DNA from 3 places in the Chryseobacterium lathyri genome. Region 3 is predicted to be linked to each of the others. Evidence: riboswitches for the same ligand, from Rfam matches in the RefSeq annotation. Region 3 holds a riboswitch; each other region holds the start of a gene.
The links. Region 3 has a riboswitch for cobalamin ahead of LC418_RS15935 (acyl-CoA thioesterase). Riboswitches for the same ligand answer to the same signal wherever they lie in the genome.

Region 1 (10,091 bases), on a different contig from region 3:
GAATTTAACGGAAAAAATAGCTGAAGTCCTGAAAAAACCTTTATTTATGCCTAATGTACCTGCATTTGTTTTAAAACTGATGTTTGGAGAGCTGGCAGATGCTTTACTGGAAGGCTCACGGGCTTCTTCACAAAAAATACAGGATACAGGATTCCAATTTAAATTCCCTGATCTGAGGGGATCTCTGGAAAATCTTCTGAAAGAGAAGTAATTTAGAAACAAAAAAAGTATTATATACATATCCTAGTGAAGCCACACTCAGACTTTCAAATTTTCCAGAACCTTATTAAGCAAAGCTGTTAATGTTTCTAATTCTGTTTTATCTAAGATAGCAGAAGCCTGATCGGCTACTGTTTTTCGGAAATCTTCAGAATTATTGATCAGAAACTTACCTTTTTCTGTCGCTGAAAGATTAAATATTCTTCTGTCGGAAATACTTTGTTTCTGTTCGACCAGCTCATTACTGATCAGGAATTTGATCTGTTTTGATACGGCTGCCTGGCTGACCTTAAATGCCGCAGCAATTTGTTTTCCGGTAACCTGATCCTTCCGGTATATATATTCTATAATATTGTAATGCGTTGCTGTAACACCGCTGATGTTCCCCTTGTTCATATTAGCCAATATAAAACACTGAAGATCAGTAAACGTATTAAAAAATTGATTCTTTTCTATTTCCATAAAAATACTTAACTTAGTTAACTATTAACAAAGTTAATGAATTATTATGAAAGAAATCATCATCACTCACGCAAGACAGAATAATCTGAAAAATATTTCATTACGCATTCCAAAAAATAAAATAACGGTCTTCACAGGAGTTTCAGGATCTGGAAAATCATCATTGGTATTTGAAACGATAGGTGCCGAAGCCCAACGCCAGATTAATGAGACACAAAACAGTTTCATAAGGAACCGTTTACAGCATTTTGGAGTTCCGAATGTAGAAAAAATAGAAAACCTTAATGTCCCTTTTATCATCAATCAAAAGAGGCTGGGAGGAAATGCACGCTCAACAGTGGGAACAGCAACAGATATTTATGCTTCCCTCCGGCTACTTTTTTCCAGAATAGGAAAACCATTTGTGGGATATTCCAATGTATTTTCTTTCAACAATCCTCAGGGGATGTGTCCCGAGTGTGAAGGTTTGGGCTATGTACAGACCGTGAATACGGAAACTCTTTTTGACAAAAACAAATCACTGAATGAAGGCGCGATACGGTTTCCCACATTTCAGCCTGGAGGATGGAGGCTGACACGCTATATTTATTCCGGGTATTTTGACAATGACAAAAAGCTTAAAGACTTTACAGAAAAAGAATGGGAAATGTTGTTGAATGCCAAAGAACATCTTCCCAAAAATCCGACCAAAGAATGGGGAAAAACAGTCCGGTATAAAGGCGTAATTCCCAGAATTGAAAGTTCATTTCTGAAAAAGGATTCTAAAGAGAATATTACGCGAAAAGATACTTTAAAAAAAATCATAATTACTAAACCATGTCCGCTTTGCGAGGGGAAAAGGCTCAATTCAAAAGTTCTGTCCTGTAAGATTGAAGGTAAAAGCATTGCAGACTGTACCTCACTCTCCATTGATGAACTTCTCGTTTTTATTCAGAGCTTGTCATCGGAAATATATTCTTCTATAATTAATGAGTTGATAAAAAAGCTTCAGAACCTAATTGATATAGGTTTGCAGTATCTGACCCTGGACAGACAAACTGACACGCTATCAGGAGGGGAATCCCAACGGATAAAAATGGTAAAGCAGCTGGGAAACAGCCTTGTGGATCTGCTGTATATTTTTGATGAACCCAGTATCGGCCTCCACCCTAAAGATATTGACCATATTGTAGACATCATCAAAAAAATAAGGGATAAAGGCAATACCGTCTTAATTGTTGAACATGACCCGGATCTCATCAAAATAGCCGATCTTATTGTGGATATGGGACCTGATTCGGGGAAAAACGGCGGTGAAATTATGTATCAGGGAACTTTTAATCATTTAAAAAATGCAAAAGGTAAAACAGCCGATTATTTTAACAAAGCCCGTACTTATAATAACGTCCCTAGATCAGCAAAAGGCTATCTTGAAATTAAAAATGCTCATCTTCATAACTTAAAAAATGTGAGTGTAAAAATACCTACAGGCATAATGAATGTTGTAACCGGTGTGGCAGGATCAGGGAAAAGCACTTTGATCAATAAAGTTTTACCCTTATCCTATCCGGTAACCGTAGTAGATCAATCTGTTTTTACAGCCAGTATCCGTTCAAATCTGTTAACGTATCTCAATCTGTCAAATACTGTCAGAAAACTTTTCTCCAATGCCAATAATGTTTCTGAAAAGCTTTTCAGCCGCAACGGTGAAGGCGCCTGTTCCAATTGCAGGGGATTGGGCGTGGAAAAAATAGACCTTGCTTTTATGGATGATATTGAACAGCCCTGTGAAGTCTGTCACGGATCAGGATATAAACCTGAAGTTTTACAATATCTATACAAGGGTAAAAATATCGCTGATATCATGAATATGACCGTTCTGGAAGCCCTGCAGTTTTTTCCCGGACCCGGATTTGAGCATGAACTCAGTCTAATGATTAAATTAGGACTGGATTATCTGACTCTGGGGCAGCGGCTGGACAGCTTCTCCGGAGGTGAAAGACAACGTTTAAAACTGACCAAAGAGCTGAACCGTACAGATAAGATTATTGTTTTGGATGAGCCCAGCACAGGCCTTCATCCTATTGATAATGAAAAGCTGCTTTCTTTCTTTGATGAACTGATACATAATGGGAATACCTTAATCGTTATTGAACATAACCTGGACATCATCGCTCAGGCAGACTGGATTATTGATATCGGTCCTGGAGCCGGAAAACTGGGCGGCAGTATTGTATTTGAAGGAACCGTGAAAGACCTCTTATCAGCACAGCATTCTGCAACTTCCGTATATTTAAAGAAGCACCTTCGAGGTCAATAGAAGCTGAAATGGCTGCTTACTGTTTATTTTGTGATAAAGATTCTCTGATTTTAAGGGAAATTTAGGGGCTTGTTGAAAAAGAAATATTAATTTAGCATTTATATATAAGGCCTATCAGACCCACATCATTAAATATAAAAGAGAAGATATTCCCATGCAGAATCCTAACATTACTATTCTTAAAACAGAAATTTTATCAGACAACTGGTATACACTTAATAAAGTCACTTACAACATTACAAAAAAGGACGGAACCACAGAAACCCATAGCAGAGAAGCTTACGACAGAGGAAACGGAGCGGTTATCCTCCTTTATAATAAGATTTCAGGTACTGTGATCTTAACCAGACAGTTCAGGCTTCCTACTTTCATCAATGGGAATGCCACAGGAATGCTTATTGAAGCCTGCGCCGGCCTTTTGGACAATGATAACCCCGAAGACTGTATAAAAAGAGAAACGGAAGAGGAAACCGGTTATAAAATTTCTAAGGTGGAAAAAGTGTTCGAAGCCTATATGTCTCCTGGCTCCGTAACGGAAATCCTGTATTTCTTTATCGCTGAATATTCTTCTGAAATGAAGATCGCAAACGGTGGAGGACTCGAAGAAGAGGGAGAGCATATTGAAGTTTTAGAACTTCCTTTTAATGATGCCCTTACCATGATAGACAGCGGAGAAATCATGGATGCAAAAACCATCATGCTTCTGCAGCATTTACGCATCAAAAGTATTGTATAGAAATAAAATGAAAAAATTACTTTTTACACTTTCATTGGCTCTTTCTGCAGCAGTCTTCGGACAGAAAACAAGCAGTAAGAATAACAGTCTGGTACTCTACCCTTACCAGACTTTCAACTGCGATAATAAAGGATATTTTAATCCTGGAAAATATAAAAAAGAGGAAATAGACGGGATTTATAAGCTCCTATATCAGTTCAACAGTGGTTTGTTCGACACTCATGCGGTCTTTAAACTTTCGGATCTTGAAGATGTCCGAAAAAATAAAAACATTTATCTGCAACAATTGGAAAAGCAGTATCAGGAAAAGAAAAGCCAGCTGTATAACCTTAAAGTTATTAATCTTCCCGAGTGGAAAAAGCTTCACCAGGAAACCATTCAGACTTTTGAAAATGAATATCAACTGAAAAAAGAAGAGCTTATCGCCTACTCTGATCCTGCATCACTTAAAAATAGCAAATATTACGATACCTGCAAACAATATATTGATGCTGTTTCTTCTCCAGACAAACAGAAAATGTACACCGTTTGGAAAAACTTTGTTGAAGCAAAAAGCAAGGATAATGCTGATCCACAATCTGTAATAGATAGGTTCAAGGCTCAATTCAACGATCCGAAGAAAGATGATTATGCACTGATTCAATTAATTGGTTTCGGTTTCTACAATTGTGCCAACGGCAGTTTCAGACCAGATCCTAATGATGAGGGAGCGCTTTATGAAAAGTTTGATAAGATCTTTACGAAGCTGAAACAGGACTGTGATGAGCCATAATTTTATTTAAAGATTGAAAAATTTAATGATTTAAAAATCAGCCAGCATTCGTTTTCGGGTGCTGTTTTTTGTTTCCGTAAGAAATTTCTCTTATGAGCCTGAAAAAAAATGATTCGCTTTTATTTCAGACAGCTGTACTGATGTGGAAGGAATTCCAAATTTTAACAGCCTGTCAATAATTTGTTCAAGGTGGGCACTGTCTTTTAACACACATTCAGCAATGAGGCAGTATTCTCCTGTGATTCTTTTACAGCTGATGATCTCGGGGAAGTGTTTCAGGTGGTCAATAAATATTTTAAACTCATCATTTTTAAACTTCAGATGAATAATGACTCTCAGGCTATATCCGAGAAGGCCATAATCAATATCTGCTGTAAAACTTTTGATAACACCGGTATCGGTAAGGTTCTGTACTCTCTCTTTTGTAGCAGACTGAGAAAGGGAGATGTTACGCCCTATTTCAGCATAACTTAATCTGGAATTTTCAGACAGTAACCGTAAGATTTTATAATCAAAATCGTCTAAAACTATTTTCATTGTATTTTTAGATTAAATCAGTAGAAATAATCAAAATTATAAAATTTAACCATTAAATCCATTTTAAAACTATATGAATTAGACAGAAATTTGACATAAAAAAATATGACAACAATTGAATTTTCAGACAATGGAAATACACCATTTGAAAAACTTATTGGCCATAACACTGAAATACTATACCACTGGAACAGACTTGAAGAGACTTTCTTCAAAAATACCAGTTTAGACTCTGATTTACTGGAACAGATCCGAAGAACACTTGCATTTGGCAATGGCTGTGAATACTGCATGGTAAAAGGCGGAAGACCCGATTTCAGCCAGTCAGATCTTAAAATTTCTGTAGCCGTAAGCTTCGCAGAGCTATTCTCTAAAGATCACCGTTCCATACTCAAGAGCCATTTCAGCATGTTGAGAGAATTCTTTTCCGAAAAAGAAATTTCGGAGCTCTGCACCTTTATCAGTTTTATCAGTGCTTCCCAAAAACTGGGAAAAATATTTAATCTGACTGAAGAATATCAACAAAATGCAGTAGTGAGAATGGAGCAGTTAATTTTATTTAAAGATTGAAAAATGTAATGATTTAAAAAATTATAATGGCAGTATCCTATGGGTGCTGCTTTTATTTTTAAATACTTACTCCGTGAATATTTTTAACCTCGGCCATCACAAAAGTGCTGTGTGCACTTCCTATAGAATCTAATGAACCCAGCGTATTGAACACAAAGTCCTGGTAATGTTTCATATCTCTTACCTGAACTTTCAGGAGAAAATCGAAATCTCCTGAAATATTATAGCATTCAGCAATTTCATCAATCTGTAAGATATCTTCAACAAACTGATTTCCTACAGAACGGTCATGGATTTTAAGTTTAATCTGGCAAAAAACAGTAAACCCACGGTTCAGCTTTTCTGCTTCCAGTACAGCTGCATAATGCTTGATATATCCTTCCTGCTCAAGTCTTTTCATCCGTTCGAAAACAGGTGAAGGTGAAAGATTGACTTCTTTTGCAATCTCTTTTACAGTCAATTTAGCATTCTTTTGCAGGATTCTGAGCAATTGAAGATCCCTTTCGTCAAGTCTTTCCACAGAATAATATTCTTTTTGAGGTTATGTTTTTCAAATTTACAGAATTTTTAACTTTAAAATAAGACCAAAACAAAATAATATTCCTAATTTTTGCAAATTAACCAATCAATTCACTTTAATCAATACCTTTGACATAGATTTTGTTCTTTAACATACTTCATCAAACAGAAGAGGTTTTACATAACGTAGATTAATAGGGAATCGTATGAGAATCACGAGCTGTCGCGCAACTGTAAGTAACACGACAAAGGTTTTTATCCAAGTATATCCACTGCCAGAAGCGGGAAGGATGATAAAAACTGTTACAAGTCAGGAGACCTGCCTATTCTGAATTGACAATGCTTTCGCGGTCTGAAGCTTCAGCTCATATAGATGATACTTTGAACGTCCCTGCATTACCGGGAAATTACGTCCTCACTGTATCCATTTATATCTTAAAATTCTTTCCAAACAGCATTGCGGAGCATCTAAAAGAGCCTTTAAAATACTAATTGTCTAATTTAAAGTTTAAAAACATGCAAACGCACATTCTTGGCAGCCCGCGTATTGGCCGCCACAGAGAACTCAAAAAAGCCTGCGAACAGTATTGGTCAGGTAAAACATCATTAAACGAATTACTGGAAACCGGGAAAACCATTAGCCGGCAGAACTGGAAAATGCAGCAGGAAGCAGGAATTGACCTTATTCCCTGCAATGACTTTTCTTATTATGATCAGGTTTTGGACATGACTCTAGCTGTGGGAGCAATTCCCGAACGCCATAAAGAAATTGCCTCAAGAGCAGCCAATTCTGAGCTTGATCTATATTTTGGCATGGCAAGAGGCTACCAGAAAGACGGCCTCGACATTACCGCCATGGAAATGACAAAATGGTTTGATACCAATTACCATTACATCGTTCCTGAATTTCAGAAGAACCAGCAGTTCGGATTATTTTCCAAAAAGATCATCAGTGAATTCATCAGCGCAAAAGAAGCCGGAATAAATGCCAAGCCTGTGATATTAGGCCCTCTTACCTATCTTCTTCTGGGAAAAGAGAAAGAAGACGGGTTTGATAAACTGGACCTCATAGAAAATCTGCTTCCGGTATATATCGAAATTTTAAAAGAACTGGAAAACCATGATGCCACATGGATTCAGCTTGATGAACCTTTTTTAGGTCTGGATCTTACTGAAAAAGCAAGAGAAATCTACCCATCTGTTTATGCTGAAATCAGAAAACAGTTCCCGAATCTTACATTTATTCTTGCTACTTATTTTGAAGGTTTAAAAGACAACCTTTCATTAGCAGCTTCACTTCCTGTAGATGTCCTGCATATTGATCTGGTACGATGTCCTGAACAGCTGGATGAAGTTTTACGTACCATTCCTCAAACATTGAGTCTATCCTTAGGTATTGTAGATGGACGGAACATCTGGAAAAATAATTTTGAAAGATCTTTAAGCTTTATAGAAAAAGCGGTCAGCACCATTGGTTCAGACAGGGTTTTCATTGCCCCTTCATGTTCTCTGCTTCACTCTCCTTTTGATCTTGAACTGGAGACGAATGAAGAAACATTATCTCCTGAAATTAAGCAATGGATGGCTTTTGCCAAACAAAAAGTTGATGAAATTGTTACCTTGAAAAAGCTTGCTTCCGGAAAGGCAGATTACCAGGCTCTGCAACAGTATGCCGAAAATAAAAAAGCAATTGACACCCGTAAAATCTCAGCTTTGATCCACAATCAGGAAGTAAAAGACCGTACGGATGTAACAACTGAAGATGATGCAAAGAGAAACAGCCCGTTCAGCATAAGGAAAGAAGAGCAGCAAAAAGTTCTACAGCTTCCCTTATTTCCTACGACAACGATTGGCTCTTTTCCTCAAACTAAGGAAGTAAGGACATGGAGATCAAAATTTAAAAAAGGGGAACTGACCGCTGAACAATATGATGATCTTCTTAAAAAAGAGACAGAAAGAACCATCCGCTGGCAGGAAGAGATAGGTATTGATGTGCTGGTTCACGGAGAATTTGAACGTAATGATATGGTAGAATATTTCGGGGAACAGCTTTCCGGATTTGCTTTTACTCAAAACGGATGGGTTCAGAGCTACGGCAGCCGATGCGTAAAACCTCCGGTGATTTATGGTGACGTTCACCGTCCGCATCCAATGACGGTTTACTGGTCCCAATATGCCCAATCTTTAACTCAAAAATGGGTAAAAGGAATGTTGACCGGCCCCGTAACGATTCTTCAATGGTCTTTTGTACGTGATGACCAGCCTCGTTCTCTTACCTGTAAACAGATTGCACTGGCAATCCGTGATGAGGTGAATGATCTGGAAAAAGCAGGGATCAGAATCATACAGATTGATGAACCGGCTATCAGAGAAGGGCTTCCGCTCAGGAGATCCGATTGGCAGCAATATCTTGAATGGGCTGTAGAAGCTTTCAGGATTTCATCTTCCGGTGTGGAGAATGCAACACAGATTCATACGCATATGTGCTATTCTGAATTTAATGATATCATCGAGAATATTGCCGATATGGATGCCGATGTGATTACGATAGAATGCTCCAGAAGCCAGATGGAACTGTTGAATGCTTTCGCAGATTTCAAATATCCGAATGAGATTGGTCCGGGGGTTTACGATATTCATTCACCCAGGGTTCCGTCAAAAGAAGAAATGGTTGAATTGCTGAAAAAAGCGCAAGCCGTTATTCCAGCACAGCAGCTTTGGGTAAACCCTGACTGTGGTTTGAAAACCCGCCATTGGGATGAAACAGAAAAGGCTTTGGTTGCCATGGTGGAAGCTGCAAAAGAAGCAGCAGAAACTTTTGATAAAGAAGGAAATTTAGTTAAATAATAGGATTTGTGCAGGAGTTTTTAAGCTCCTGCTTTTTTTGTTTTGGTCAAAAAAATTATAGCATCTTTATGATTACTTTTCCTTTTGCACGGCCACTTTCTACATATTTCACTGCTTCATTCGTATTTTCGAACGAAAAAACTTTGTCGATGACAGGTTTTATTTCTCCTGCTTCTATCAATTTTGTAATTTCTGCTAATTGCTTTCCATCAGCTTTCATGAAAAGAAAAGAATAATTAATATTTTGCTTATCCGCTTTTTTTCTGATTTTACGGCTCAACAATTTTGTCACCAATTTTATATACCAGGGCAGGTTAAGTTCATCTGCAAATGCAGGTGTTGGCGGACCGGAAATTGAAATAATTTTTCCTTTTGATTTCAGGATATTGAATGATTTTTCCAGGGTTTTGTTGTCCTGGCTGTTCAGCACTGCATCATAATCCATCAGAATATCTTCAAAATTCTGTGTTTTGTAATCGATCAGTACATCTGCACCAAGGCTCTTTAGGAGTTCAAAACTTTTTTCACTGGCAGTAGTAGCAACCGTTGCCCCTAGATATTTTGCCAGCTGTATAGCAAAAGTCCCTACACCACCGGATCCGGCCTGAATAAAAACTTTCTGACCGGCCTGAATATTAGATTTCTCAATCAAAGCCTGCCAAGCCGTTAAACCCACCAAAGGAATTGAGGCCGCCTCTTCCATTGTCAGGTTTTTAGGTTTTAAAGCCACATCCTTTTCATTAATAGAAATAAATTCTGCGAAAGTCCCTATATGAAAATCTGCTACCCTTGCATAAATCTCATCCCCTACTTTAAAGCTTTTTACTTTTGAACCTACTTTTGTGATGACTCCTGCCACATCATGACCTAAAATCAACGGCATTTTATAAGGTAAAATGAGTTTAAATTCACCGCTTTTTATTTTAGAATCCAGGAGATTGACACTTGCTGCATAGATCTGAACTAAAACCTCATTTTCTTTGACAACGGGTTCAGGCAGATCTATAAGTTGAAGTGCACTGTCTTTTTTATAACGATTGATACCGTATGATTTCATAATTTGAGCTTATTTATGGTTTAAGGTATTGTTCTGATCTCTTAGGGTTTACTAAACCAAATGTGAATTTAGG
Region 2 (10,091 bases), on a different contig from region 3:
ACAGAGATTATATCGGAAAACTGGCAGACCAGTTCAATATCTATGTGGGAGATAAGGAAGACGACAGCGAAAGCCTTAACCACAGCGGAATGATCGCTTTGGTGGATAAAGAAGGAAATATCCGTTGCAGATACAATAAAGACAATATGCCCATCCTGTATTATTCAGGATTGAATTATGAAGATCCTGAGGGAAAAACTCCAAAACTTAACGGAAAGTATCATCCAGACCGGGAAATATTGATAGAGGATATTAAGAAATTATTGAAATAGATTTGGGAAAGGAAGATGGAAGAATGAAGTTGGAAGTTAATGATGCGGATAATGATGAATGATGGTCTTAATGTAAATGATTAAAAGACCAATGAAATTGAGATCATGGAGTAGAGGAGTCTTAATGCAGAAGATAATGATTAATGGAACTCATGAATGCAGATGATTAAAAAGATAAGATGATGAAGTGTAGATGAAGTATAGTCGTCTTCAGACAGAAATGACTTCCCTTTTCCATCCTCCTGCTTTCCTTCTATAAGTATAAAAATATTGTTAAACCATAAAACAAAACGTTATGAAGATTTTGAAAATAGCAGCTTTAAGTGCCGTATTCGCCGCACAGTTTGCTTTTGCGCAGTTTAAGCAGACACCGCTTCCTTATGCATACAATGCACTGGAAGGTTCGGTAGACGCACAGACAATGGAAATTCACTATTCAAAGCATGCTGCAGGTTATGTTGCCAATCTGAATAAGGCAATTGCGGGAACACCTCAGGAGAAGCAAACCCTCTTCCAGATCCTTTCAGAAGTTTCCAAACTTACGCCGGCAGTAAGAAACAATGCAGGAGGACATTACAACCACGAGCTTTTCTGGACCGTTCTTACACCTGTAAAAGACACCAAGCCTTCTGAAAAGCTGGCTAAAGCGATCACGGAAACTTTCGGAAGCATGGATGCGTTCAAAGAAAAGATCAGCAAAGCAGGTGCAGACCGTTTCGGTTCAGGATGGGCATGGCTTTCTGTGGATAAAAACGGAAAATTATTTGTGTCTTCTACAGCGAATCAGGATAACCCTTTGATGGATGTAGTAGAAGAAAAAGGAACTCCGATTTTAGGAATTGACGTTTGGGAACATGCTTATTACCTGAAATACCAGAACAAAAGAGCAGATTATCTTACTGCCATCTGGAATGTGCTGAACTGGAAAGAGGTAAGCAGAAGATATGATGAAGCCCTAAGCAAGAAATAACAGATGAATTTAATTTGCAGCATATTCCTCACTCTTTATATGGCGTTCAGACCTCTGATCCCATTGGTGGAGTATGCTGTAAATTATGATTATATTTCCACCGTTCTCTGCATCAATAAAAGCAAGCCGGAGCTTCACTGTAACGGTAAATGCTACCTGAGCAAAGAACTCGCAAAAACGAATAATTCAGATTCTTCACCTTTAAACAAAACCAAAAATTCAGGACAGAAAATTCTTGATATCTGTACGCTTCCTGAAATTACAGGAATAAAAAAAGCAGAAAGTTTTCTTTCTCTGAACTTCAATTTTCTCTACGAAACAGCCTATTCTTTTCTGTTTCTCAAACACATATTCAAACCACCGGTTTTTTAAGTTCAATTTTAATCTTTATCAACCACAAAGAACCGAAGATTTTAAAAGCTTAAGCGTTCTTCTATGCAGTTTTTCCATACACTTTAAATAACTAAAGTGTCAAAAAATTTTTGTGCCTTTTGTGGTTAAAAAAAATGAATGTTCACCCATTCAAAAGCATTTCTATTTTAAAAATTCAACTTAAAAAATCAAAATGAAAATTTATAAATTTTTATCATTACTCTTTATTGCCTTTAATTTATTCACTTTATCATCATGCCGAAACAGCGATGATGACGATCCACAGGATACTTCAACCGGAAACCTTCAGATCAAATTTGAAAACGGATTCAATAACCTGGGGAATATCGTACTTAACCAAACTGTACAGACTTCAGCTGCCGGGCAGAAACATAATTTCTCCGCTGTAAAATATGTTATCAGCAACATCACACTGATTGACGAAGGCGGTAATGAATTCAAATACAATGAAAATAACCCTGATAAAGGTGCTTTCATCGTAGATCAGGCAGATGCCATTGCAGGAGTTGTTTACCTTGATCTGAACGGAATCCCGAAAAATAATTATAAGAAAGTAAAATTCGGACTTGGGATCAGTCAAAAGGCTTATCTGTTGGGGCAAAACGGGCAGGCAGAATTCTGGACGAAAGCCAAGCAGAAAGGGATGTCATGGTCATGGGCAGCCGGTTACGTCTTTGTAAAACTGGAAGGTAAATACGGAACTGCCTCCGCAGATACGGAATTCATGAATCACACCGGAAACATGGGAAATGTAACGGCTAATAATACGCCGGATCTTTACCGGGAAATTACGTTGAATCTTCCGACAACCGCCAGAGTAACGGCTCAGGTAAGACCTTCCATTCACATCCTTGCAGATTTAAATCAGTTTCTGAGTGGAAGTAAAACACTTTCCCTAAATACAGAAAACAATATGATGATGGGTTCAAGCCAGCACTTGGTGGATGTTACCAATAACCTTGCTGCAATGTTTAAAGTAGATCATGTTCATAATGATTAGGATTTTATTAAAAACAATGCTGCTGGTCATTACTTTTCTGAGCTGTTGGTCCTGTTCAGATGAGGTAATGCAGCCGCTGGAAAAAGATGAGGCCTATTCATTGCAGTTTCCGTCGTACTTTCCGGAGATGACGTTCGATGCATCCGGTAATCCGGTGACGAAAAATGGAGTAGAGCTGGGAAGAAAATTATTTTACGAGGGCAGGCTTTCCAGAAACAACACCATATCATGTGGTTTCTGTCATATTCAGGAAAATGCTTTCACGCATCACGGCCACACTGTGAGTCATGGAGTGGACGACAGAATTGGAATCCGTAATGCACCACCCATTCAAAACATGGCCTTCCTGAAAAGGTATATGTGGGATGGAGTGATCCATAATCTGAATGAGCAGCCGATCATTCCGATCACGGATGCCAATGAAATGGACAGTTCCATGCCCGAAGTGATTTCTAAATTAAAGGATGATCAGAAGTATAAAAAACTCTTCATGGCGGCATATGGTGACGAAAATATAACCGGTGAACGAGTATTGAAGGCTTTGTCACAGTTTATGGTCAGCATGATTTCTGCAGATTCGAAATATGACAGGGTGAAACAGGGAAAAGAAAATTTCACCTCTGAGGAATCTCAGGGATTGGCTCTTTTTAGCCAAAAATGTGCTTCGTGCCACAGCGGAGAATTATTTACCGACGAGAGTTTCAGGAATACGGGAATGTATTACAATGCCCAGTTCAAAGATGCGGGCCGTCATCGTGTAACCCTTGATCAGAAAGACTGGATGAAATTCCGTGTACCGAGTCTTAGAAATGTAGAATATACCGCACCTTATATGCATGACGGAAGGTTTTACACGCTGGCCGCAGTTCTTAATTTCTATTCAGATAATGTGGAAGACAATCCCAATCTGGATCCGCAGCTGAAACAGAACGGGCATATCGGAATTGCGATGAATACACAGGAAAAGCAGTTTGTCATCGCCTTTTTGAAAACCTTATCTGATCAAAACTTTATTTCTAATCCAAAATTTGCAGAATGAGCATGAAAAAAATAATTTTTATACTGAGCCTGACATTATCATGGGGCTGTCAGGCTAAAACCATCAACGACAGTCTGTATATCGCAGATCCTATAAATAATATTATATTGGATGACTGTGATGCTTGCGGCTGTGCGGCAGGAAATGGTTCTTCCGGTTTTGAGTCTTTGCTGAACCCGCAGTTTATCGGGATCAAATATTTTGCCCAGCATTATAAAGCCAAAGAAAACCTTTTTGTAAAAGATCTTACACAGGATCAGTATTTCAATACCCTGCAGGTTTGGGGAAAAATTCCATTGACAGAAAAGCTGAGTGTATACGCCAGCCTGCCATTTCATTTTCATGAGAAGAGAACAATGCAGGGCGATATCAACATTAATGGAATCGGAGATCTGAACCTGATGGGAATTTACCGGATCCTCAGTTCCAAAGATCATTTCCATCAGCTCAACGGTGGTTTGGGGGTGAAAATTCCTTTGGGAAAATTTGATGAAAAAGGAGCTTCAGGAGTCAATCCAAGTTTTCAACTGGGAACGGGAAGCTGGGATTATCAGGCTGCTTTGAACTATAAGTTTCAAAAGAATAAACTGGCTGTACTGATCAACACAGATTACACCGTAAAAACCGAAAACAAAAAGAATTACCGTTTTGGAAACCAGTGGAATTATGCCGCAACAGGTTTTTATCAGCTTGCAGGAAATGAAAAGACCATTTTCTCTGCCAAAGGCGGACTTCAGGGCGAAGTCTATGATAAAAACAAACAGTTTGACGAGGTATTGCCCAAAACAGCCGGAAGCGCTTTATATGGAAAAGTCGGTTTTGAGGCTTCTTATAAAAAGTTCAGCCTGGGTGGAGAAGTCATGCTGCCTGCTTATTCCAATCTGGCAAGCGGGGACATTGAAGCAAAATCCAGGTTCAGTGTTTTTATCAATTTTGGAATTTAATATAATGGCCAAAGCCACCAGGTACAGATTGTTCAATCTTTAGTCTCGTAAAAATTTCAAACTTTAATCTAAAAAACAGGTGGCTGAGATTCCCGAGCCACCTGTTTTTAATACATCTTCTTAATATTTTCTTTTTTTCATAGTGTTGAGAATTAATTTATTATGCCGTTATTGCATATATTAAGTTATTTTCTATCTTTGCCGCAATCTGGTGCGCTGTAAAAAGCACTTAAAAGGGAACCTGGTGAAAATCCAGGACAGACCCGCTGCTGTAAGCTCCACATCAAAGTTTTTGAAGAGTATATCCACTGTTTTTTAATGGGAAGGATTTCAAAAACGGAGTAAGTCAGAAGACCTGCCAGAAGATAAACGTTTGATGCTTTCGTGGAATAAAGCTTAGGACAACAAGGATTCTGTGCAGTAACAGCTGCGCTTTATCTTTGCTATCTTATATCCATTAGCGTCAGCATTATTCTCAATGAGCTAATGGTCAGAAAATGTACTGCTTCACAGTTTAAAAAAGTTGTTATCACATTATTTGTGATGGCATCTCAACTTATATTCTCTCAATCCGGAGACACCATCAGGGAGAAAACCATTCTTCCTATCCAGCTTTACAAAAAAGATTTTAAAGAAATTCTTCCTGCACAGGTACTTTCCGGAGAACAGCTTGAAAGACTGAACAGTCAGTCGGTGGCCGATGCCTTACGGTATTTTTCGGGAGTTCAGATCAAAGACTATGGTGGGATGGGCGGCCTGAAAACTGTTAATATCCGGAGTATGGGAAGCCAGCATGTGGGTGTTTTCTATGATGGTATCCAGCTGGGAAATGTTCAGAACGGAATCGTGGATCTTGGAAAGTTTTCACTGGATGATCTTGAAGCGATTTCTTTGTATAACGGTCAGAAAAGTGAAATTTTTCAGCCGGCAAAGGATTTCGGATCTTCCGGATCTATTTATCTTCAGCCTAAAATACCAGTTTTTAAAGGGAATCAGAAGACCAACTTAACGGTGAAGCTGAAATTAGGCTCCATCAGTTTATTTAATCCTTCCTTCCGTGTGGAACAGAAGCTTTCAGAGAGAATTTCGGCAAGTTTCAGCTCGGAATTTGTACAAAGCGATGGGTTGTATAAGTATAAATACGAAAAGAAAAATTCTGATGGATCTGTTGCCAATGATACCATTGCAAGAAGATATGATTCCTACATCCGGGCGAAACGTTTTGAAGGCGCCTTAAACGGAACCATTAATGATGGAAGCTGGAGCGTACGCGGCTACGGCTATATTTCCGATCGTGGAGTTCCCACAGCCATTGTTAATAATAATTTCACCCCTAAAGGTCAGCAGATGCTGGATGAAAACTATTTTGTTCAGGCCAGTTTCCGTAAAAAGCTGTTCCCAAAATTTGAAACTCAGTTCAAGGCTAAATTTGCCTATGATTACACCCGTTTTTTAGATACGGTGAATGTGGCAACAACCGTTCTGCCCATAGATAATTCTTATGTTCAGAGGGAACTGTATTTTTCCAACTCCAATATCTATTCTATTAATCAAAACTGGGATGTAAGTGCGAGCTTTGATTTTCAGTATAATAATCTCAATGCCAGTCTGAGAGATTTTTCATACCCTACACGATATACTTCACTCGTTGCTTTTGCTACAACCTATCAATGGAACCGGTTTAAATTTTTGGGAAGTATTCTCGGAACTTTCGTTCATGAAAACGTGAAAATGAATGCAAAATCTCCCGATAAAACCGAATGGGCCCCTTCCGCTTTCCTGAGCTATCAGCTTTTAAAATCCAAAGAGCTTACCGTAAGGGCCTTCTACAAAAGAGTCTTCAGGATGCCTACTTTCAATGATCTGTATTACACCATGATCGGAAATGTCATGCTGAAACCTGAATACACAAATCAGTACGATGTAGGTTTTACCTACGAGAAGCTCTTTGACCATCAATTTTTTAAAGGTATTTATGTGAAAGTGGATGGCTATTATAATGAAGTTGAGAACAAGATTATCGCTGTTCCTACCACCAATCTTTTCAGATGGATGATGGTGAATTTAGGTGAAGTGAAAATCATCGGAGCAGACGTGAATGTGCAGGCTGAATTTGACATTAATAAATTGAAACTGAAACCTTTGGTAAGCTATACCTATCAGCGTGCCGGGGACTATACTGATAAAAGTGACGATTATTACGGTGACCAGATCTCCTATGTGCCGTGGCATGCATTGACCTTTACCCTAATGGCAGACTATAAAGACTGGAGTTTCAATTACAGTTTTATGTACACCGGAGAACGCTATGATGCCCAGCTGAATAATATCAAAGCCAATTATCTCCAACCATGGTACACGCATGATTTATCCGTTCAGAAAAAATTCAACTGGCATTCTCACCAGATTAAAGCCGGTTTTGAGGTCAACAATGTCCTTAATCAATACTATGACGTGGTCAGGAATTATCCGATGCCCGGAAGAAATTTTAAACTTATTGTAAGCTTTACATTATGAAAAAACTAAACTTTTGCCTGCTGGCTTTTACTCTTTTCTTTCTGTTCTCATGTAGGACGGATGACAATATAGTTCCTTCGGAAACCAAAGAGGTAAGCAACGGAGAAAATCTGCCTATTAAAGGATTTTATCTGCTGAACGAGGGAAATATGGGAAGCAACAAATGTACGCTCGATTATTTCGATTATGCGACAGGAACGTACCGTAAGAATATTTATGGAGAAACCAATCCTTCCGTGGTAAAAGAATTGGGTGATGTGGGAAATCATATCATGATCTACGGAAGCAAAATGTATGTGGTGGTAAATGTTTCCAATAAAATTGAAGTGCTGGAAGCAAAAACGGCCAAACGAATCAAAACCATACAGCTGCAGAACTGCCGTTATCTGGCTTTTAAAGGTAATAAAGTTTATGCCAGCAGTTACGCAGGTCCCGTTGAATTGAATCCAAATTCTCCTCCGGGAAAAGTAGTGGAAATTGATACGACATCCCTGAACATCGAAAGACAGGTAGTAGTCGGGTATCAGCCTGAAGAAATAGAAGTGATGGGAGATCAGCTTTTTGTAGCTAATTCCGGAGGTTACAGATTTCCGAATTATGATAAAACCGTTTCTGTCATCAACCTCAATACATTCACGGAAACAAAAAAAATAGATATAGCCATTAATCTTCACCGTATTAAAAAGGACAACTACGGAGATCTGTACGTGAGTTCCAGAGGGGATTATTACAATATTCCATCCAGTCTTTTCCTTGTGGATGCCGCTACAGGAACCGTGAAAAAAGATTTTCATGTTGCTGTCAGCGGAATGACGATCGTGAATGACAAGCTGTATTATTATGGGAATGAATTTAATTACAATACCCATACATACGTCAAAACCTTTGGAATCATCGATGTAAAGACAGAGCAGGTGATTTCCAACAAAATTATTGACCAGCAATACGTGGATGAGATCAAAGCACCTTACGGAATTGCTGTAAATCCTTATACAGAAGACATCTATTTAACGGATGCGAAAAACTATGTCACTACCGGCTATGTATACTGTTTTGACAAGACCGGAAAATTCAAGTGGAAAACAGAAGGCGGGAATATCCCTGCTCACTTTGCTTTTTTATATAAATAATCAGATCAGAAAAAATGGAAAGAAAAACAAAACATATTTTAAAAACGATACTGCTCTCTTCAGTCCTGCTGGGAGCTGCAGCCTGTAAAAGCGACAGCGAAGAAGTGGTAGAGGAAGTAACTTTTCCTGCTGAAGTACTTAAAGAATCTTATACGATCGACAGGCTTAAACTTTTGATGATAGACCCTAAAATTGAAGGTAAACTGACCTGGAGCATTAACGATTCTGTGATTTCCGATCATCTGCAACTGGATTTTGTCAGTTCCACTGTACAAAATTATCCTTTGACCCTGAAAGTAGAGGTAAAAGGAGCAGCGAAGATCTATAAGTCCACGATCATTGTGAATAAGGAGCTGACCCCTTACAGTAAATATATATCAAATGTTTTCGATTTCCGTCCGGCCACGGGCCAGTTCATCAATGAGATCCCTGAATATGTAAACGGAAACACAGAGGCTGATATGATCAAAAGGGCCAAAGAATCCTTAGTAGGCGAAAATGCTACCATGATTACGCTGGGAGGTTTCGGCGGCTATGTTGCTTTTGGCTTCGATCATACCATTCCTAATCTTGAAGGAAGAGATTTTAAGATTCTGGGAAATGCTTTTTGGGGAAACAGTGCCAATGCTACCCGGTCAGGATCATGTGAGCCCGGAATTATCATGGTGGGCTACGACAAGAATAAAAACGGCAAACCGGATGAAGATGAATGGTATGAAATTGCGGGCAGCGAATATTTTAAAAATTCAACGACAAAAAACTATACTATAACTTACTTCAAGCCCAATGAGAACAAGCCCCCCGTTCCCGGAAGTGAGTTTTGGCAGACTGATGTGGAGTACATCAAATGGCAGGATAATTTTGGGAATTCAGGATTTAAAACTAAAAATACCTTCCATACACAAAGCTATTATCCTTTGTGGCTTTCCGGTGCTTCTTACAGCCTTACGGGAACCAGATTGAAGGATAATTTTTACGACCAGAGCGGGACGGGGGCTTATTGGGTAGGAACATCTTACGATTACGGCTATGCAGACAATGCGCCGAACAATGATGAGGCTTCCAACATCGACATTTCCTGGGCTGTAGATAAAAGCGGGAATTATGTAAAGCTTCCCGGCATTGATTTTATCAAGGTATATACGGGAATCAATCAGGAAGCAGGATGGCTTGGGGAAGTTTCTACAGAAGTGGCAGGAGCTTACGATCTGCATCTTAAATAAAATAAATTTTAATATATAATTCGAAAAAATGAAAAAGTTTTACCTTTTGACCATGCTGTTCTTTTTTGCGTTCTTTACGAATGCACAGGTGGCAGTACAGGGAGTACCCAGAAATGATATTCAGGGTATCGGCAGCAACCAGCTGAATACAACAGTAACCACCAATATCAACTTCTCCGATATTCAGTATTGGGTAGGTAGCGGTACTAATGAAGCGGCTTTTGTGGTTCAGTGGAACGACAGCAAGAATCCTGATGCCTTGGTATGGGGCTTCCGATGGAACGGAAATGCTACCGGAGAAGATATGCTGAAGGCAATTGCAAAGGCAGATCACAGATTTTTTACATTGTTTTATCCGGGAACCCAGTTCGGAACAGCCATCGGAGGAATGGGGTTTGACCTAAACGGTCAGAATACCAACGCACTTTATAAAAACGGGAATACAACCTATCCTCTTTACCCTGTAAATGGCATTGTAAATACAGGTGCATATGATTTCGATGATTTTACGGCTGCTGATGCCGGGGATCATTGGGGATCAGGATGGTACAACAGCTACTGGTCTTATTGGGTAAAAGATCCTACGGATGCTGATTTTGGATA
Region 3 (10,091 bases):
ATATACTCCTCTTTGGTTTCTGCATTGAAAAAGCTTTCGTCTTTCAACAGGGTTTCATTGGTGATGTCGGACTGATCAAACTGTTCGGAAGCATGAGTAATATTGCCTTCAAAACTGATCTGCCTCAACAGGTCAAAGGAATGAAAACTCACAGATTCACCGTTTTGTTTCTGATCAGTTGAATATAATGTTTCGTTGAAAGGAAGTTTGAAATAAATCATGGGTTATGAATAGGTTTTGAAAATCACCACCCGGAAATACAGTAGGAAATTCCCAAGTTGATTTTCCTTTCAGCAAAGGTATTATTAGTCTTAAAACTGTCAAAATTAAAAGAGCTGTTTTTATGAAATATTTGTCATAAACGCATTAAAAAAGACCCAAATTTTTTGAGTCTTTTATTTTTTGTTGATATTTTGAATTATCTCAGAAGAATATTGTTCGTCATCGTAGTATGATTGATCAGTACACCTTTTTCATCTCTGATCTCAATTTCAGAAACATGCATGGTTTTTCCCTTTCTGATGAAACGTGCTGTAGCTGTTACGACTCCATCTTTTTTACTTTTTAGGTGGTTGGAATTGATATTGGTTCCCACCCCGTAATATTTGCTGCCGTCGATAAACATATTGGACAGGCTTGAACCTAAGGTTTCAGCAAGTACGCAGCTTGCCCCTCCGTGCAGGATTCCGAAAGGTTGGTGTACCTTTGGCTGTACCGGCATTGTGGCAGTTAAAGTTTCATTTTCAACGTCAATATCGATGAACTGTATTTCAAGTGTTTTTGCTAATGTTATATTTTCTCCCCAGTTGTTTAAGAACGTAAGGAGCTCTTCTTTAGTCTGACCTTTCATTGTATAAGTGATGAATGATGATTGATAAATAATAAATAATGATTAAGAGAGTAAAGAGTAATTTCGTTAACTTCTAACTTCTAACTTCTAACTTCTAACTTCTAACTTCTAACTTCTAACTTCTTCTTCGTTGCCAGCTCCCATAATATTCGGGTTCCAGTTCGCAGGGATTTTAGGAACAATATCATATTTTACATAGTAATCCTGAATTTCTTCCATGATCTCGGAAAAAGGAACTGAAGCGATCCTTTCATAAGGTATGGTATAGCCTAAATACACGATATTTCTTTTGAAATCACCTGCCGCCAGAACAATCGGTACTTTTGCGGCCAATGCCATATGATAAAAACCTTTTCTCCATTTCGGAACCCAGCTTCTGGTTCCTTCAGGAGTAATAACAAGGCTGAAATCTTCTTTTTCGAACTGTCTGGCAACAAAATTCACCAGGTCATTTTTCTGGCTTCTGTCGATACCAATACCGCCAAGTCCTTTTACAAGACTTCCGTACCATGCTTTGGTGTGGGCATCTTTGATAATGATTTTTAAAGGTTTTTCTAAAGACCAATAGGCAAGATTTCCTAACAGATATTCCATGTTGTGGGTATGGGGTGCTACCACAAGGATACATCGGTTCAGACTATTCACATCGCCCTGCAGAACGACTTTCCAGCCCAGCATCTTTAACATCAGTTTACCTATCAGTTTTTTCATATATCTTTAGATTAAAAACAAAAAAGTATAACCAAACTGGTTATACTTTACAAATATATTGAAATATTATCGCTCTTAAAACAAACCGCTGATTAAATCTACGATTTTCATAACAATTTCTAGTGCAACTTGTACCATGGTTAAGGTGTTTTTTAATGATTTGGTTAATTATTTTTAACTATACGAATGTATAACATTTTTTTAACATAGCGAACTAAATAATAATATTTTTTCTGATTTCTGAGAGAAGAAGAGTGTGAATTTCAAACGGTTGCCTTCCATTCACACCTTCTGCACTCTCTGAAGTTAATTATTTAGTTTGTATGGAAATTTCGTCTTTTCCGTCTTTGATTTTGATGTCCACGTTTTTGTTCATCTTTTTGATGCTGGACTTCATAGAATCAATTACCTGGTCTGCCTGGTTATTCGGAACTTTTTTCCCGTTGATGATAATGCTGTCTTTATCATTAGAGTTATATTCTATGGTAGAACCATTTACAGAAATCTTATTCTTTTCAATTCTGATATTACCGTTTTCGTCCTGATCCTGGTCGTCATCATTGATGCCGTCTCCGTTCAGATCTCCGTCAAAATCCATTTTATCTTTTTTCAATGGAATTACTACTGCATTTTGAGGAACTACTAGCTCATAATCTACTCTGTAATGTCTGAATCTGTGTTCATACGGATATTTAATGTAGTTAGGAAGCATTACCTTGTTACCCACTATTTCTACAGGAACATTAATCTGAACCGGAACATTATAGCCATTTCCTTCTTTTTTGATGATCAGGTAAGGTGTTTTTACCTCAGGCTTTCTTGTTACTTCTACATATACATAATCTTCTTTGTAAACTGTTTTTTTATCAGAATAAATATCATCGTCATAGGCTGTGAAGTTCTGAGGAATATTCACCTGTTTCAAATCTACATAAAGCGTATCCGATGTAGTATTGATGGCAATATTCTCGGTATCTTCCTTACTTCCTTTATAGATCAGGTTTTTCTTAGCCATGCTTACTCCAAAATAAGTTCCAAGACCTATCAGTAAAAGAAACAGTCCTCCGATTACCCATCCGATATTTCTAAGTTTAGTCTTCGGTGAGAATATTTTGATGCTTAACAAGCTGAAAAGGATAGTAGGAATTAAACATCCGATGATCATGATAGCGACCAATACTTTATCCAGACCGTTGTCATCCATATAGAATCTCATCTCATTAGCTCCTGGGAAATCTGCATCCATACCAAATAATCCAAAGATTACAAATATACCGATGATGCTTCCAATAGCCATCAATACAAAGATTGCTCCTACAAAGTATTTCAGAATATTCCAGATACCGCTGCCTGCATTGTCAATATAAGGTTTGGATTCGTTGTACATTTCCCCGACTCTCTGAGTAGATTCATTGGCAAACTGAACCAATTTATTAGACTCATTTTTAAGATTGTCGAAGTTCATAGGCTTTCCCTTCATTTTCAGGAAATCTGCTGCTGTTTCTGCTTTTGGAAGTACGATCCAGAGAATTACATACAGAAGTCCAATCAGCGAAGAGGAGATAGCTGCTGTGAAGATCCCCAGTACAAAAATCCCCAGCCAGATGGCTCTCATTGCTGTAATGTCCATTCCTACATAGTGAGCAAGTCCAGCACATACCCCAGCGATCTTTTGTCTTTCAGGATCACGGAACAGCTGTTTTTTGTCTGTATATTCCGTTCCTGACTGAGTTGTTTTTTTAGTATTTTTCTCAGAAAAATAAGCCTCTTCCTGCTCTTCAATTTTTTCCGGAGTTCCGATCTGAGCAATTACTTTTTCTACATCAGAATCATTTACAACTTCACGTTTTCCTAAAGAATCTCTGAAGATTTCTACCATTCTTATTTCTATATCATGCATTACCTCCTCCTCTTCTGAAGCATCCAGTGAGCTTCTCAGTGCATTCAGGTAATCGCTGAGCTTTATATATGCGTGTTCTTCTATAGTGAAAGAAAAACCTGCGAGTCCTATTGAGAGTGTCTTGTTCATAGCTTTGTTTTTTAAATTTTTTGAGTAATTTGGTTTACTGATGTTGTCAGCTCTGCCCAGGTATTTTGAAGTTCGTCCAAGAAAAGCTTGCCTTTTTCTGTAATCTGGTAGTATTTTCTTGGTGGTCCTCCTGTAGATTCTTCCCATCTGTAGGAAAGGAACTCGCCATTTTTCAGTCTTGTAAGGAGAGGATAGAGGGTTCCTTCCACTACATCCAGTTTTCCTTTTTTAAGTTCATCGATAAGGTCGGAAACATACATTTCACGATGGTTGATGAGACTTAAAATACAGAATTCCAGAATTCCTTTGCGCATTTGCGCTTTGGTATTTTCAGTATTCATCTTTAATAAGTTTTGTTAATTAGTTATAGTTTCAGAATAATGTTCCTAGCTAGATGAACCTATTCCGATTTTACATTACAAAGATATGTAATTAAAATGGTAATATGCAATACAAAGTAGTGAAAAAACATAAATAAATTATGTAACTAATTGAAAATCAAACAAATTATTTTTATTGATGATTTTTAGATATGAGAATTTTAAAGACAACCAGATCAACTTTTACTAATTTTTCCTTTTAAGCTGGTAGGCCTTAAAGTAACAAGAGCTTTTTTCTTCAATGCTTTCTGATAGGATATAAAACTGAATTTTTTGTAGAATTTACGGATGATAAGAGCCATTTCCATAATGGCAAAGTGTTCACCAATACAAAGCCTGGGCCCGGAACCAAAAGGGTAGTAAGCGAAATTTTTGGCATTTTCATCATCAAAACGCTCCGGAATGAAAGAGTTTGGGTCTGTCCAATATTTAGGATTTCTGTGAAGACCGGTGATATATAGTATGATTAAAGTATCTTTCGGCCAGGAATATTCATTAAAATGATCATTTTCCAAAGCCTGACGATCAATAGCCCAGGCTGGAGAATGCAGCCGCATAGCTTCTTTGATGATATTTAAAGTAAAAGACTTTTTCATTAAACTTTCAGACGTAAAAACCATTTCCCCCTCGTCTGCAATCTCTTTTTTTAATTTTTCCTCAGCTTCAGGACTTTGACTGATTTCAAAAAAGATAAAGCTTAACGCATTAGCGGTTGTTTCGTGACCGGCGATGAAAAGGATAAGCATTTCATCGACCAATTGCTCATCAGACATCGGAAGTTGCGTATCTTCATATCGTGTTTGGATAAGCATGTTCAGCAAATCATCTTTCTCTTCTCCTGAACTTTTCCGTTTATCCAAAACCCCTTGAATAATAGCTTTTGACCTTTCGCTTTTTTCAATAGTTTTGTCTATAATGCCCAAAACTTTTAAAATTTTAGAATAAAAAGGCAGGCGAACCTCTTTGGCGAAAACTTCCTGAACTTCTGTAATGATTTTACCCAGTTCTTTCACCTGGGTTTCACCAATATCAGAGCTGAAAAGAGTTTTTGCGACAATATTAAAAGCGAGCTTATGAAAGAAATCATAAAGATCTATATCCTGCCCAGGCTGGAATGAATGAAAAGCTTTATCAATTTCCTCTTCCATAATTGAAACCAGGTTGGTGATTTTCGTTTTGCTGAAACCAGGTTGGATCAGCCTTCTCTGTTTCAGCCAGTCTTTTCCGTTATTCGTGAGCAAACCGTTTCCCAGGTACTTTCCTAAAGTAATGGATTGAATCTCAGATTTGTAATAGTTTTTATGATTTTGCTTTAAAATATATTCTGTGAATTCTTTATCCTGAGAAAAAATAAAGTTCTTATTGGTGAAATTGGTTTTGATATAGTAGTTATCTCCTGCAATTTTGTGGTTTCCGGTAATAACCTCTAACGGATTTTTTATTCCTTTAAATAAAGAATACAGCTTTCTTGTTCCTTTAATTTCCGTTGGATAATTGAATTCTGGAGACATATTACAGATATTTCCATTAAAAATACAACTAATCTCTTATATAAAATAGCTTTCAGCCAAAACCCCTATTTTTGCATAGAATTTGTTGAAAAACTAATGCATAAAAATCACCCATGATCAATACAACCACATTATACAGGTCGCTGTCAGCATTGATACTGCTTGGACCTCTTTGTTTCGGGCAATATCGTTTTGCCATCGAAGATGCATCCAGGAAATATAACGCAGAGGTTACAGTTGAAGAATGTCAGGCTGATGCCTGTAGAAATAACGCTGCTATCATACTGTTCAGTAAAAGCGGAGAGAAGCTACAGACTCTTGCTTCCGGAGATTTTGTCATGTATTTTGAAAAAGAGGCGAAACCGTCAAGCACCAGTGTAACAACACTAACCCACGGAATGGTCCATGATAATCCTGTGGTTTTTGGAGATTTCAATTTTGACGGGACGGAAGATGTAGCCATAAGAAACGGCAGTGGCGGAAACTATGGCAGTGCTTCTTTTGATGTGTATGTATTTAATTCCACAAAGAAAAAATTTGTTCTGAGTAAAGAACTTACTGAAATTGCCAGCTCCTATCAGGGAATGTTTGACGTAGATTCCAAACGAAAACGATTGACCACTTATGCCAGATCCGGTGCATCTCTACATTACACCTACGAATATCAGGTGATTCCCAACAAAGGATTGGATCTGGTTTACGAAAAAATCAGTGATTTCAGTGATGAAAAAACGAAAGTGACTGTTAGAGAAAAGATTAATAATAAATGGATCGTTAGAAAATCATCCAAATAATAAAAAAGAAATGAAAATACAAAAGGAGATCGATTTTATCCTGGCAGTTGATGCCCTGAAAAACGTACAGAGAAGAAATTACAATGCCGATGATTCCAGAAGGGAAAATACGGCCGAACACTCATGGCAGATCATTATTTTGGCGCAGATCCTTTATCCGTATGCTAAAAACCGTGCAGATATTGATCTTTTAAGGGTCATAAGAATGCTTTCCATTCATGATTTAGTGGAAATAGAAGCAGGAGATACTTTCCTTTTTGATGAACAGGCGATGGTAGGAAAATTCGAAAGGGAAAAGATTTCAGCGCAGAAAATCTTTGGAATCCTTGATGAACCTTTGCGTGCCGAGTTCTTTGAATTATGGCTTGAATTTGAGGAAGAAAAAACGCCGGACGCTATTTTTGCCTGCGCCATTGACCGTATCATGCCGTTTATCTTAAATTCACACACTTCAGGAAGAAGCTGGACGGAAGCCGGTGTGACTGAAAAGCAGATTAGAAACATGCTGGAAAATGCTATTAGAAGGGCATCGGATGAGATGGGAGAGGCCTTTGAGACATTACTGATCAGAAGCTTGGATACTGACAAGGTTGTTCGGTAGATTTATCGCAAAAAAAATTAAAATTAAAACTGCTGTTTTTTAAGATAAACAAGAGCGTTTCACTTATCAGAATAATACAATTTTACAAATACAATTTTTTTTTACCTTATAAAGGGTTTCGGGCGGCCAAAGGCCGCCCGAAACTTATTCTCTACATTATTCTTATCGGTTTTTTAAACTCATCAATCGCTACAAAAGTGAAATCACCCACAATGGCTCTTTCTCTTTCATACGAGTACATTTGCTCCGTATAGATTTCTACATTCACTTTCATACTGGTTTTTCCGACATAGTCAACTTTTCCGATCAGCTCTACAATGGTTCCTGCAGGGATAGGCTTTTTAAAATCGATCTTATCGCTGCTTACAGTTACCACTCTTTTTCTTGCAAAACGGGTTGCAGTGATAAAAGCTACTTCATCCATCAGCTGCATGGCAGTACCTCCGAAAAGAGTGTCATAGTGATTGGTAGTGTTGGGAAAAACCGCTTTAAAAATTCTGGTCTCGGATGCTGCAATTCTTTCTTCTGTAGTCATATTTCATTATTAATTAATGCGAAATGAAATAATATCAAAATAACAGAACAGTGACAGGAATCATGGAGAATCCCTGAAGCAGTCCATCAGATCAATAAACTTCAAATCGCGAAAGTTTCTTGTTTAAAGAAATAGGCAGGTCTCCTGACTTGTAACATCTTTTATCTCCTTCCCGTGCCCTGCACAGTGGATCCTTGATAAAGACTTCAGTTACTTACAGTTGCGCGACAGTCCGTGATTTTCACACGGTTCCCTTTTAATCTGCGTTAAGCAGAACCAATTTCTGTGATGAATTAGCGTTAAACTTTTTCAGGGCAAAAATAAGAATATTACTGCGAAAAACGACAATTATTCCGGACTATTGTAAATAATCTGGCTCATTACCTTTCCTTCCTTGATGGTCCAAAGTGTGACATATCTGTTTTCACCAGAGCTATTGATCATATAAAGATAGATGTGATCATTGTCAAGAGCCGTTACTCCGACATTATTGAAATCCATGGTAGGCTGGAACATATTTTTAATAGCTTCCCTTACAAAAACAGAACCTCTTCCCGGCTGTTGTACTCTGATGGACTTAATCTCAGTCATCCCTTCCGGAAGCCCGTCTTTAATTCCCCATGGTTTTACTTTATCAATCGTAAGGATCTTTCCATCCGTATCTTTTTCCTGCTTTCTGTAACCGGCATTGGACGGATAAACGTCAATAACCACCTTGGTTCTTTGTGAAGTCGGTATTTTTGGATTGCTGTTGTCTGTGAAGATTAGTGATTTCCCGTTCTTGGATTTAGAAGGTGTAAACTGAGGAAGCTGGTCTATAAAGGCAATACGCCCTTTATTTACCATCCCTTCCTTCTCAAGATTCTCATATCTTACAAAAGGTTTTTCCTCATCCTGCTTTTCAGGATATTTAATCCATACCCATTCCGTTTCTCCGGGTGCAGGTTTTACATAAACAAATACATCCCCTTTACGCATCCGGATCTTGTCTACGATTTTTCTGTAGTCATCCTTATGGACGCGCACGTTGGCGTAGCCTTCTTCAGCTTTTACAACACCAAAAGGAACCTTATTCTGTCCCTTGACAAATGCCAAAGAAAAAAGGCTGAAAGCGGAGAGGTACAATGCTTTGTTTATGGAAATCATTTGATGAAAATTTTTGATCCCTCAAATATATAAATTAAATGTTTTTTTGATCAGTAAAATATAACAGTATTTGATTAAAATGATCAATATGTTCTAAAAAAGTTATTATCTGATCAGAAAATAATAAATTTTTTTGTGTAAAACGTTTCAAATGGAGTATTTATTAATTAAAATTTAATAATATGTAAATAATTTAAACTATTTTTCAAACGAAAATCCATACACAAATAAATATGATCAAAAACCTACTTTTTATGCTTCTGCTTTTTTCAGGTGCAGTACAATTTCAGGCAGCCAGTAGAATAGACAATATGTGCGCAGAATCTGCCTTTACTGTTCCGATGAATTTAGCAGCTTCCAATATCAGTTTTACTTCTGCACATATCACCTGGGATCCTATACCGGGAGCTACAGGCTATACCGTGAAATGGAGGGCCTCAACATCTGCGGTATGGCTCTCGATGAATATTCCTGCCGGGGCCACTTCTGCTGATCTGGATAATCTCACACCCTGTCTGGGGCATATGGTTCAGGTGATTGATAATGCGTCCGGAGATATATCCTTTCCGTTAACCTTTTATACCCATCTTAATTACTGCAGATCCACTTCTACTAATTTGGGAACATTGTATTTATCGAACGTTACGATAACTCCTTCCGGGGGACTTCCGGCAATGGTAAGTGCTTCATCGATGTCAAACCATACGGATTTTCGTATGGACTTACCCCGCCGCATACAGCTTGGGGTGGGTAGTGTAAATAATGTTTTATCGGTAACACCCAGTTGGGCAGCAGTACCGGGGACATCTTATGTAAAAGCGTGGATAGATTTTAATGCGAACGCCATTTTTGAAGCTTCGGAAATGATCGTTTCTACTATGGTAGATTCTACAAATCCTAAAGCTTTTATATTTAATGTTCCTTCTTTTGCCGGTATAACCCAGTGCGGAACAGCAATGAGGGTAATCATCAGCCAAACACAGCCTGCTGGTCCATGCGAAATATTTACGTATGGAGAAGTGGAAGACTATGGAGTAACTTTTGTGAACATGAATCTTGCTGTAGATGAAACTGGGAAATCCAAAGAAATAAGTATCTATCCGAATCCTGCTTCAGACGTTTTATATATTTCAGGACTTTCCTCACAAGCTGAGTATGAAATTTTCTCAGTCTCAGGGCAGAAAGTGGGAGAGGGAAGAACCTCTGAAAATACAGTAGATATTCGTTATCTCGCTAAAGGAATTTACTTTATTCAGCTTAAAAGTAAAGAAAATACAACCCGGTTGAAATTTATCAGGAAATAAATAAAGATAAAATAGCGCTGATTTTTCAGCGCTATTTTTTTATAAGTTTTAAGCTATAAATCCTAAATCATCAGATTCTTTCCAGCTCATCTGCATTAATTGTTGTTTTGAAAGTTCCGTAGTTGACGATCACTTTATTTTTGGAAATTTTCTCAATAGTTCCTACGCTGGTACTTCCCGGAATACGGACACGCTGTCCTTCTTTCATCCAGACGGCACGGTCGGTTTTA

Region 1: it holds a riboswitch for cobalamin, as region 3 does, so the genes downstream of both, metE (5-methyltetrahydropteroyltriglutamate--homocysteine S-methyltransferase) here and LC418_RS15935 (acyl-CoA thioesterase) in region 3, are expected to answer to the same signal.
Region 2: it holds a riboswitch for cobalamin, as region 3 does, so the genes downstream of both, LC418_RS04080 (TonB-dependent receptor plug domain-containing protein) here and LC418_RS15935 (acyl-CoA thioesterase) in region 3, are expected to answer to the same signal.

What each region holds. Positions count from the first base shown of each region.
Region 1 is NZ_JAHXYG010000003.1:604,995-615,085, reverse strand. It holds gene LC418_RS12190 (TIGR01777 family oxidoreductase) at 1-211, shown strand, start outside; gene LC418_RS12185 (MarR family winged helix-turn-helix transcriptional regulator) at 259-615, opposite strand; gene LC418_RS12180 (ATP-binding cassette domain-containing protein) at 728-2,980, shown strand; gene nudK (GDP-mannose pyrophosphatase NudK) at 3,135-3,716, shown strand; gene LC418_RS12170 (hypothetical protein) at 3,724-4,488, shown strand; gene LC418_RS12165 (Lrp/AsnC family transcriptional regulator) at 4,579-5,025, opposite strand; gene LC418_RS12160 (carboxymuconolactone decarboxylase family protein) at 5,131-5,595, shown strand; gene LC418_RS12155 (Lrp/AsnC family transcriptional regulator) at 5,654-6,115, opposite strand; cobalamin riboswitch at 6,270-6,455, shown strand; gene metE (5-methyltetrahydropteroyltriglutamate--homocysteine S-methyltransferase) at 6,631-8,961, shown strand; gene LC418_RS12145 (NADP-dependent oxidoreductase) at 9,017-10,018, opposite strand; gene LC418_RS12140 (SDR family oxidoreductase) at 10,032-10,091, opposite strand, start outside.
Region 2 is NZ_JAHXYG010000001.1:897,035-907,125, forward strand. It holds gene LC418_RS04050 (SCO family protein) at 1-272, shown strand, start outside; gene LC418_RS04055 (superoxide dismutase) at 568-1,242, shown strand; gene LC418_RS04060 (hypothetical protein) at 1,246-1,614, shown strand; gene LC418_RS04065 (MbnP family protein) at 1,808-2,635, shown strand; gene LC418_RS04070 (cytochrome-c peroxidase) at 2,628-3,674, shown strand; gene LC418_RS04075 (transporter) at 3,677-4,618, shown strand; cobalamin riboswitch at 4,811-4,995, shown strand; gene LC418_RS04080 (TonB-dependent receptor plug domain-containing protein) at 5,162-7,135, shown strand; gene LC418_RS04085 (YncE family protein) at 7,132-8,265, shown strand; gene LC418_RS04090 (cell surface protein) at 8,280-9,488, shown strand; gene LC418_RS04095 (DUF5074 domain-containing protein) at 9,517-10,091, shown strand, end outside.
Region 3 is NZ_JAHXYG010000005.1:10,407-20,497, reverse strand. It holds gene LC418_RS15975 (chorismate-binding protein) at 1-221, opposite strand, end outside; gene LC418_RS15970 (PaaI family thioesterase) at 419-850, opposite strand; gene LC418_RS15965 (1-acyl-sn-glycerol-3-phosphate acyltransferase) at 959-1,561, opposite strand; gene LC418_RS15960 (PspC domain-containing protein) at 1,872-3,590, opposite strand; gene LC418_RS15955 (PadR family transcriptional regulator) at 3,602-3,931, opposite strand; gene LC418_RS15950 (cytochrome P450) at 4,147-5,481, opposite strand; gene LC418_RS15945 (XAC2610-related protein) at 5,595-6,275, shown strand; gene LC418_RS15940 (HD domain-containing protein) at 6,286-6,876, shown strand; gene LC418_RS15935 (acyl-CoA thioesterase) at 7,028-7,411, opposite strand; cobalamin riboswitch at 7,529-7,707, opposite strand; gene LC418_RS15930 (hypothetical protein) at 7,760-8,557, opposite strand; gene LC418_RS15925 (GEVED domain-containing protein) at 8,791-9,861, shown strand; gene LC418_RS15920 (endonuclease MutS2) at 9,932-10,091, opposite strand, start outside.